Regions from separate parts of the Streptomyces sp. NPDC086549 genome, predicted to be linked through region 2. Evidence: riboswitches for the same ligand, from Rfam matches in the RefSeq annotation. Region 2 holds a riboswitch; each other region holds the start of a gene.
The links. A riboswitch is a leader RNA that binds a small molecule or an ion and turns the genes downstream of it on or off. The one in region 2 is predicted to bind cobalamin.
Positions count from the first base shown of each region.

Region 1 (3,261 bases), on a different contig from region 2:
CTGCGCAGCCCGAGGACTCCCCGTCCGCCCCCGCCGGCCGACCCAGCTCCCCCACTACCCGGGCCGGCGACACCGGCTCCACCGCCACCCCGGCCCAGTCCCCCGGCACCGCATCCGCCGACCCCGGAACTCCGCCCTGGATCGCCGACTGCACGTACTACGCCGGCAACGGCCGCACCCGCCCGGGTGACAGCGGCAAGCGTGTGCTGCAGGTGCAGTGCATGCTCACCAAGCGCGGCTACGACGTGGGCAGTACCGGTGTGAACGGCGAATTCGGCTCCGCCACGGAAGCGGCGGTCCGCAGCTTCCAGAGCGCCAAGGGCGTGACTGCGGACGGCGTCGTGGCCCATGACACCTGGGTCGCTCTGCGCGCCACCGAGTGAGAACAGCGGCCGCCCCGAGCACGGCGGTATGAACCCACGGCCCGATTCACCCCTGCGGAGCACCCCGTCGTGTCCGTGCACACCAGTTCCTGGAGGGTTGCTGACACTGCGGTCATGAGCCGAGTACCTGACGAAGGCATGGTCCTGATCCCCGGCGGATCCCTCATCACCAAGACCCCGGAAGAGGGCCGTGCCCTGGCGCTCACCCTGGCCCGGCACACCATCCACAACATCCAGCCCGATCTCGACGTCCTCAAGGGCGGGCGAACGACTTATTCCACCGCCCCCGAAAGCCTCATGCACGCGGCGCAGGTCGTGGCACTCGAGTTCCAGACCATCGCCGCCGCCAACGGTTACTGGCGGGACTGACACCCCAACCGAACCACGGGAACCGCGGGGAGCACGGGCAGGCAGCGCCCGGACTCCCCGCAGAGCGGCCTCCGTCAGGGGCGGGGAGCCGCGGTCGCTCGGCTTCCGTTCGCCGGGGTGTGCGCCTGTGCCGTGTTCGACTCCGCGGCCTTGGGGAGCAGTTCGCGCTCCGCGAGCACACCGAACACGAGCCCGAAGGAGGTCCACAAGGTGGCCTGGATGGCAAGGGCCGCCAAGCGGAACTGCCACAGCAGCGTGGCCGAGAAGTCCTTCGGGACCTCGTTGATCGCAGGCAGGAAGGCGTAGGCCAGTCCAACGACCAGGACGTAGAACGCGGCCGCGGAGAGCGTGGCGTTCCAGTTGCCCAGGCGTGGCGCGAGACGTTTGCCGACGATCACGGCGGCAACCGCGAGCAACACGCTGAGCAGCATCATCAGGAAGTAGAGAGTCGTCCGCTTGCCGATGGTGTCGGGGTCGCCGACGGACGGTGGGTTCGCGGGGTACTTCAGGAACGGCACCACGTAGACGGCGACCAGACCGGCGGCCGCCAGCAGCAGCGCGCTCGCGCGCGGCCCGAAGCGACCGATGCGGCCGAGTACGAAGCAGTACGCCAGGGCGGCGATGCCGCCGAACGCGACCCCGTACACCAGGACACCGGTGGTCAGGCCACCGGTGGACTGCATGGTCCGGGAGACCGCCTCCACGCCGTGCTCGTGGGAGTGTGCCTCCTCGTAGGCGATGGCCGAGTCGACGCGCGGCTCGCCGAGGAAGTAGGCGACGACGAGTGCGAGCAGGCCCGCGGCGAGTCCCGCGAGCATGCCACGCACCAACAGATTTCTGACAGTTGCCGAGTTCATGGGCTCGTGGATTCCCTCGCCGCCGTCAGTGGCAGGGGAAGCCGAGCAGATGACGCGCGTCGTGCACCCACTCGTGCACATTGTCTCCGGACATCACGGACGTGGCGCCCTGCTCGGCGCCGACGAAGTAGAGCAGGACCAGCATGAGGATGCCGAAGAAGACCGCCCAGGGGACGATCGCGCCGATCGGCAGCTTGGCGGGCGTGACGGTGGGGGTAACGGTCGGCTGGACAGCGGACTGCGCCATGGCAGGACCTCCTGGGGAACTCGCGTCCCGTCTCGGTGGTGCAACAGGACAACGGAGCGGGTCTGACTCACCCGAACGCACCCCAGGAGTGCGAACCGGGCTTACAGTGGCGCGACCGTGCCGGACTTCCACCGGCTTCCGCGGACCGTCGTCGATATCGAAGTGACGGTACCGCGGAGCAGGGGGTGCGGCCAAGGGCGCACAACGTGGCCGGAAGTGCGCCCAGGGCCCTCTCCGCACCGTCATCTTCGGCCAGGACAGCGGTGCATGAGGATCGGAGCGGATGAATGACCAGTCGAGTGATGTTGATCTCACCGGCGCTGAACCCATCGCTCCGTCAGGCCCGCTTCGACGACGGATGCTCGCTCGACACCGCCGGCGCACTCCGCGCCCGTTCGGCCGCCGGCGCACTTCCCGCGGCCGACCGCACGCTCGTCTCCCCCACCGTCCGCTGCCGGGAGACGGCCTCGGAGCTCGGCCTCGACGCCGCGGCGTCACCCGGACTTGACGGCTTGGACCCGGGCCGATGGCGGGGCCGCACACTGGACGAAGTGGGCGCGGCCGAGCCGGAGGAGGTGGCTCGCTGGCTCACGGACCCACTGGCCGCGCCGCACGGCGGGGAGTCCGTCCACCAGTTGTGCCTGCGCATCTCGCGCTGGCTGGACGAGGCCGCGCGGTTCTCCGGCCTCACCGTGGCGGTGGTGGAACCGGAAATCGTCCGCGCCGTGACGGTGTGCGCGCTCGGCGCACCCGAGTCGGCCTTCTGGCGCGTCGACGTACCACCCCTGTCCGCAACGGAGTTCACAGGCCGCGCGGGACGCTGGAACGTGGCACTGGGCACCACGCTCGGGACGAGGTGACGCTCGTGCCCCGGCGCGGCCTCCGACTCCGCCACCGCCCACGCCTTGGGCGCCCGGCCGAGGCACGCGGACGCACACGGCGCGTGCCCGTCGCGGTCGGGTCGAGTCGAGTCCGGCGAGGAAGTCGGCGGCGGCGCGCGTTCCGGCGACACCGCTGCCCGCCAAAGCCCCGGACCTCTGCCCGCCCCCTGGGCTAGCCCAGGACGGCGGGCCTGAGCGCGTCCTCGCACCACTGGCGGAAGCCCGTAGGTGCCGACTCGGGGGTGCTCGGCTGGGCGGCGCCGTAGAAGCCCTGGTCCTTCAGGGCCTCCGTCATGTCGGCCAGGCCCTGCGCCCAGGCCTCGCTCGCGCCGAAGCGCAGCACCGTCGCCTTGTAGTCCGCGCTGCCGGTGCGGTGGAGACGCACCGGACGGTCCAGGACCTCGGAGACGACCTGGGCCATGTCCTCGGCGGACAGATCGTCGGGGCCGACGAGCGGGACGTCCTGCTGCCCGGTCCAGGAGCCGTCGAGCAGCAGCCGGGCCGCCGTGGCGGCGATGTCGCGG
Region 1 covers NZ_JBIVBS010000008.1:179,028-182,288, forward strand. Annotated here, with positions in the region: gene ACIPSA_RS25430 (protein kinase) at 1-383, shown strand, start outside; gene ACIPSA_RS25435 (hexameric tyrosine-coordinated heme protein) at 498-752, shown strand; gene ACIPSA_RS25440 (CbtA family protein) at 827-1,609, opposite strand; gene ACIPSA_RS25445 (CbtB domain-containing protein) at 1,635-1,856, opposite strand; cobalamin riboswitch at 1,894-2,047, opposite strand; gene ACIPSA_RS25450 (histidine phosphatase family protein) at 2,144-2,716, shown strand; gene ACIPSA_RS25455 (NAD(P)H-binding protein) at 2,910-3,261, opposite strand, start outside.
Region 1: another riboswitch for cobalamin. It lies ahead of ACIPSA_RS25445 (CbtB domain-containing protein); the one in region 2 lies ahead of ACIPSA_RS40370 (CbtB-domain containing protein).

Region 2 (3,261 bases):
GCAGCACCGGGTCGGCGTGCAGCTTCGCGAAGGGGATCCGCAGTGGCGTGGTGGTGGAGGCGGCGGCACGGCCCTTGACGGCCCAGCCGGAGGTCCAGTCGCCGGACACGCCCAGGTACGCGGAGCCGGGCGCGGCGTCGGTGCCCTCGCCGCCGTACCTGAAGTCGACCTGCGGAGCGACCTGTACGAAGCCGGACACCGAGGCCGCTGCCGACACCGGAGCGCCCTCGGCCGTTGGCACCTCGGCGGAGACGTCGAGCCGCAGGCTGCCCAGTGGCACCGTGGCGCCCTTGGGGCCGACGTGCACATCACCGGCCCTGGACCAGGAGACCTTGACGTCGGGCAACAGCTTGTCGACGTCGAAGGAGGCCGGGTCGACGGGCACGGTGCCCTTCGCCGTGTCGTCGCCGAGCAGGGCGTTGAGCGTGGCGGGTTCGGTCTGCACCTCTGTTCCCCTGTCCGTCTCGCCGATCACCTTGGTGACCTTGGCGAGCAGACCGTCCGGGGCACCGGGCGCCGGGGCGCTCGCGATGACGTCACCCACGGCGGCCTCGTGCTGGGCGGCGGAGGCGCTGGGAGAGGGGGAGGAGGCGGACGAGGAGGAGGCCGAGGGGGACGTGGCCGGCGGGGAGGGGGAAGTCGACTTCTTCCCTTGGGAGATGACGGCCCGTCGGGTCCTGCTGTCGTACGAACTGATGGCGAGCGTGGTCTTGTGCGCCGGCCTGCCCGAGCCGGCCGGACCCGCCGCCGCGGTGGCGGTGGCGGTGGGAGCGGCGGCGACGGTGAGCGAGTGGTACGCCGCGTCCGTGGCGGTGTCGTCCGGGCTCTGGGTCTCCTGGCTTCGGGCGGCGGCAGGCTGCTCGGCCTGCGACGCGGGCGAGGAGCAGCCTGCGGCGAAAAGGAGGGCGGTCACGGCGAAGGCGGGCATGAGGGCATGCGTGTGCCTCGTGCGTCTGCGCAAGGTGAGTCCTGAGGGTGGGGGTGGCAAGGAGGTACCGGCGGACGGCGAGCGACGTGTCGTACTGGCCGGTAACTCGGTGACGGGCCATGAGCATGCCATGGTCCGCACAGTGGACCCACATAATCCGGCCGCATCCCAACGTGACCTGACCCACGGCGACTTCAGGCCGCGTCGGTGGCCGGATGCCGCCTGAGTATCCGTACTCAGGCCCCAGGGTTCCGCGGACCGAACACTGGTGCCATGACGACGGCACCCCGGATGGAATGATGATCGGTGACAGGGCGACGGCGGTCCGAGGAAGCCGGTGTGAATCCGGCGCGGTCCCGCCACTGTGATCGGTGAGCGAAGTCCCGACAGGCCACTGCCCCCAGACGGGCGGGAAGGCCGGGACGGGCGACGACCCGAGAGCCAGGAGACTCACGCGGTCGCCTCCTCGACGGACACCGGGGCGGATCTCCCCGGGAGGGGAGTGATTCGGCGTGCCCGGCAAGCCGACGGAAGAGGCGTTCGACAACGAGGCGGCCATGGAGGCGGCCGTGGACGCGGCGGCCACGGAGGCGGCGGCCACGGAGGCGGCCGACCCGGCGCCGAGCCGTGTCGTCGTGTGCAGGGACTGCTGCTGCGGCAGTCCCAAGGTGTCCGGCGTCGATCACGCGGCGCAGACCGCACGTCTGCGTGCCGAGGTGCCCGTGCGCGTCTCCGCCTGCCTCGACGTGTGCGAGCAGGCCAACGTCATCGTCGTACAACCCTCCGCCGCCGGCCGGGCTGCCGGAGCCCGGCCGGTCTGGCTGGGTCTGGTCAACGACCCGGACGCGACCGAGGACATCGCTGCCTGGGTGCGCGCGGGCGGCCCCGGCGTCGTTCCCCTGCCGGACATTCTCGACCTCTACACCATCACGCCGCCGCGCCGCCGGACGGCTTCCGAGGTCCGGCGCCGCGTCGGTCCATGACCGGGAGAGGAAGATCACGCCCGGTGACGCGGTCTTGGACATGCACGCGTCACGCGATACGGTCTGTCCGGTATCGACGACGGTACGACGGAAGCCGGTGGGAGTCCGGCACGGTCGCGCCACTGTGAGCGAGCGCCCTGGGCGGCTCGTGAGTCAGACCCGTGGCCGTCGTCCTGTGCACCACCGAGATGGGACGCGAACTCCCAGAGGAGGCCCTGCCATGGCGCAGACCGTCGCCCAGCCGACAGCCACCACCCCCGTCGTTCCCGCCAAGCTGCCGCTGAAGACGATCGCTCCGTGGGCGGTCTTCTTCGGTGTCCTGATGCTGGTCCTGCTCTACTTCGTCGGCGCCGAGCAGGGCGCCACGTCCGTGCTCAACGGCACGGACGTCCACGAGTGGGTCCACGACGCCCGTCACCTGCTCGGTTTCCCCTGCCACTGACGCCAGGGGCGCCGCACACCCGTGAACTCCGCTCCCTGCGCTCCACCGCCGGTCGCGCCACCGGCGTCCTGGTCTACGGCGTTGCCTTCGGCGGCATCGCCGCGCTCGCTTTCTGCTTCGCGCTCGGCCGCGTGGGCCGTTTCTCCCTGCGGGCGACCGCGCTGCTGCTGTCCGGCCTCGTCCTCGTGACCGGCCTCGCGTACGCCTTCCTGCCGGTCGTCAACGAGGTGCCGAAGGACTTCCCGGCCACCCTGCTGTGGCGGTTCCGGCTCTCCGCGCCGGCCATCCAGACCGTCCTGTGGGGCGGCTTCGGCCTGCTTTTCGGCGAGTTGGCCGAGCGGCTGCTGCATCCGAAGCCCGCGACCTCCGGGTCGGGGCGGGCAGTTCCCGCTGCGCACTGAACCCGTCAGGACATGAGAGGGGGCTGGGCGTCCCCTCGACCACCGACCGTGCGAGGCCGCTCGGCAACGGGCCGTCGGCAGACGCCGCAGGAGAGCGGTTCTCACCGGACTCGCGGCGGTGGCGGCCGCCCTGACGGTCCTGACCTCCCTCGCCGTCGTCCAGACCGCCCGCGCCCGCGAGGCGGGAGTCGTCTTCGGCCCTGACGGCCGACGGGTCGCCGGCGCCTCGACCGACGGCGCCGTATGTGTGCGCCGCGCCGACGGCACGGGCGAGCCCGTGGTGCTGCGGGCCACGACGGCACGGCGCAAGGCGTGTCCTTCAGCCCCGACGGCCACAGGGTGGCGAGCCTCGGCGACGACGGAACCGTACGTGTCCGGAGCGCGGACAGCGGCACCAATCCGCTCGCCCGGCACGGCAAAGCACCACCCGACAGCTCACCGCGGAGCAACGAGCGACCTGTCCGGGGGCCGGGCAGGCCACGGTCCGGGCGTCGGGCGCCGGGCGCC
Region 2 covers NZ_JBIVBS010000018.1:47,600-50,860, forward strand. Annotated here, with positions in the region: gene ACIPSA_RS40360 (hypothetical protein) at 1-928, opposite strand, end outside; cobalamin riboswitch at 1,256-1,380, shown strand; gene ACIPSA_RS40365 ((2Fe-2S) ferredoxin domain-containing protein) at 1,486-1,911, shown strand; cobalamin riboswitch at 1,955-2,095, shown strand; gene ACIPSA_RS40370 (CbtB-domain containing protein) at 2,132-2,353, shown strand; gene ACIPSA_RS40375 (CbtA family protein) at 2,344-2,754, shown strand.

Region 3 (3,261 bases), on a different contig from region 2:
CGGCACCTGGGAGTGGCCGGACGGCGGACGGCTGGTCAAGGGCCGCGAGGCCCTGCGCGAGTACTTCGGCGCCCGGCCCGCCGACCGCCTCTCGCGCCGCCTGATGTCCAACGTCCTGGTCACGGTGACCACTCCGGACACGGCGACCGCCACCTCGTACTTCTCCACGTACCGCGTCGACGGCTACGAGGGCGGCATGGTGCCGCCCGGCCCGCCGGTCCAGATCGGACACTACGAGGATGCCTTCCGGCGCGTCGAAGGCCGGTGGCTGCTCGAAACCCGGGTGCTGCACCTGCCGTTCGGGGGGCCGACACCGCGCGCCGGCCGTGACTAGCGCACCAACCCTCGGATCAAGTCCTCGGCAGCCCCCAGGAGTTCGACCTCACGAGGGCTCATCGTCGGGTTGGCCGCGCGACGTCCGCGTGCCTCCGTGAGGCCGGAGTCCGTGAGGTCGGAGGGGTCGGCGAGCAGGGCCGTGAGCATCTCGCGGGCCGGGGCGGCGATCGGATCGCCGCCGACGGCGACCTGGGCCAGGATCACCGCGGACATGCCCCAGTCGAGGCCCGGATGGCCGTCCTCCGCGTTGGTCCAGTCGATGACCCGGGGCCCGTCCGGGGTGAGGATCACGTTGTCGGGGTGGAGGTCCAGGTGCAGGACGCGGACGTCGGGGTCGTCGGCACTCCGGCCGGGAACCGTGTGCAGCTGCCGCAGCAGCCTGGCCAGCAGCGTGCCCGCCTCCTCCGTGCCGAGCGAACCCTCCAGCAGGGCTCCCAGCATCGTCGGCCCGGACAGCCGCTCCATCACCAGGTCGGTGCGCGAGCCGGAGGGCCGCACCCGGGGCACGGGGTACCCGTGGTCCAGTACGTACGACATCACCGCCCCCTCGGCGGCCGCGTCCCCCCACCCCTCCCGGTCGCGGCGCAGCACCCACGCCTCGTCGATCTCGTACACGTCGGCCGAGCGGCCGGAACCGAGCAGTCTCCCCGTTGGCAGCATGGGGCGACTCTAATCGCCGCCCCCCGTGACCCGGGGTCCACAGCCACCCCTCAGCCTGCCGACTACCGCCCGGTAGAGTGGCCGCGTCGTCATCACACCCGTACGGGGGGAAGCCGGTGCAATTCCGGCGCTGACCCGCAACCGTGTACCGCTGCTACGGCGGTGAGCCGGACTGCCCCGCACGGGACGTTGACCGGCTCACGTGCGCGGGCATCCGCCCGCGTACGGCACCGTCGAGGTTTACGGAGCCGAGCCGCCCGGGGTGTCCCGTGCTGCCCGGCTCCCCGCAGGGAGAGGCACCCGCCGACCATGAACGTACGCCGCAGCGCCGCGGTGCTGGCAGCCGTCGCCGTGATCGGCACGGCCACGCCCGCCACAGCCGCCGACCCGTCCGCGTCCCCGTCCCCGTCGACGGCGCACGCGTCCGGGCTGTACGGCAGCACTGACCCGAAGTACGACGGCGTCTGGCGCCAGTCGCTGGCGCTGATCGCCCAACGCACGGTGGGTGTCACGCCCGCCGGGAAGGCCGTGGACTGGCTGACCGGGCAGCAGTGCTCCAACGGCGCCTTCGCCGCCTTCCGCGCCGACACCTCGAAGCCCTGCGAGGGCAACGCGGTGTTCGACACCAACGCCACGGCCGCCGCCGCACAGGCCCTGATGGCGGTCGGCGACCACGACGGCGATGCCCGCGCGGCGGTGAACTGGCTGAAGGGCCAACAGAACAAGGACGGCGGCTGGGGCTACACCGCCGGCGGGCCGAGCGACACGAACTCCACCGGCGTCGTCGTCGGCGCGCTCGCGGCGGTCGGCGACGACCCCGCCGTGCTCCGCTCGGAGGGGAAGACCCCGTACGACCTGCTGGCCAAGTGGTCCATACCCTGCGACGAGGACGGCGGCGGCGCGCTCGCCTACCAGCCGGACAAGAAGGGCAAGCTGGCGGCCAACGCGGACGCGACGGCGGCCGGTGTGCTGGGCGCGCTCGGCAAGGGGTTCGTGACGACCGCCGGGAAGGCACCGGAGGGCGACCCCAAGTGCGCCGCCTCCGGCAAGGCGCTCAAGCCGGAGGAGGTGGCCCGCAACGGCGCCGCGTACCTCGCCGCGGAGATGCACCGCACCGGCGACCACCTGATCTCCACGCTCCCCGGCGCCAAGGACCAGCCCGACTACGGCAACACCGCGGACGCGGTCGTCGCGCTCGCAGCGCAGGGCCGGACCGAGCAGGCGCAGAAGCCGTACGCCTGGCTGGAGAAGAACGCCGCCACGTGGGCGAAGCAGAGCGGCCCGGCGGCCTACGCCGAACTGATCCTCGCCGCGCACGCCATGGGCAAGAACCCGTACGGCTTCGGCGGTACGGACCTCGTACGGGCGCTCAACGCGACCGGACCCGCCCCGCAGACGGTCAAGAAGCCCACCGGGTACGAGGCCCCCAAGGCCGACAAGTCCGACTCGGGCCACGGCGTCTGGTGGATCGTCGGCACCGGTCTGGTCGCCGGCGTCGGCATCGGCTTCCTGCTCAGCGGCCGCCGGAAGCGGCAGCAGCCGTGACCGTCGTCCGCCGTGCCGTGCCACTGCTCCTGGCCGCGCTCTTCCTCTGGGGGTCCGTGGGCCAGGCCCAGGCCGTCGGCTACCGCTACTGGTCCTTCTGGGAGCGCGACGGCAGCAAGTGGATCTACGCCACCCAGGGCCCGTCGACGGCCCGTCCCGGCGACGGGGACGTGCAGGGCTTCCGGTTCGCGGTGAGCGAGGACTCCGCCGACGCGACCCGCCCGCGCGGCACGGCGGACTTCCACTCCATCTGCGCGGGCACACCCGCCGCCGCGGGAAAGAAGCGGGTGGCCCTGGTCATCGACTTCGGTACGTCCTCGGACGCCCCGTCCGGCGAGAGCCCGCCCGCTCGCCGGACGGCCTGCGCCCGGGTGTCCCCCGACGCGACGACGGCCGAGGCCCTGGCAGCGGTCGCCAAGCCCCTCCGCTACGACACCAACGCCCTCCTGTGCGCCATCTCGGGGTATCCGGAGAAGGGGTGCGGGGAGCAGGTGAGCGCGGAGAAGCAGGGGAAGGCGGAGAAGGCGGAGAAGAAGGGGGACGGGAAGCCGAAGGACTCGGATCACGGCCCGTCGGTGGGTCTGCTGGCCGGTGCGGGTGTGGTCGTACTGCTGGGAGCGGCGGCGCTGTGGCAGGCACGACGTCGTGCCTGACGCGCCGGCTCGGGCCGGCGTCCCCACCCCCACAGCCAGGCGCCGGAGCACACTGCACCCCGGCGCC
Region 3 covers NZ_JBIVBS010000001.1:560,801-564,061, forward strand. Annotated here, with positions in the region: gene ACIPSA_RS02605 (nuclear transport factor 2 family protein) at 1-334, shown strand, start outside; gene ACIPSA_RS02610 (phosphotransferase) at 331-996, opposite strand; cobalamin riboswitch at 1,063-1,196, shown strand; gene ACIPSA_RS02615 (prenyltransferase/squalene oxidase repeat-containing protein) at 1,306-2,541, shown strand; gene ACIPSA_RS02620 (SCO2322 family protein) at 2,538-3,194, shown strand; gene ACIPSA_RS02625 (CbiQ family ECF transporter T component) at 3,187-3,261, shown strand, end outside.
Region 3: another riboswitch for cobalamin. It lies ahead of ACIPSA_RS02615 (prenyltransferase/squalene oxidase repeat-containing protein); the one in region 2 lies ahead of ACIPSA_RS40370 (CbtB-domain containing protein).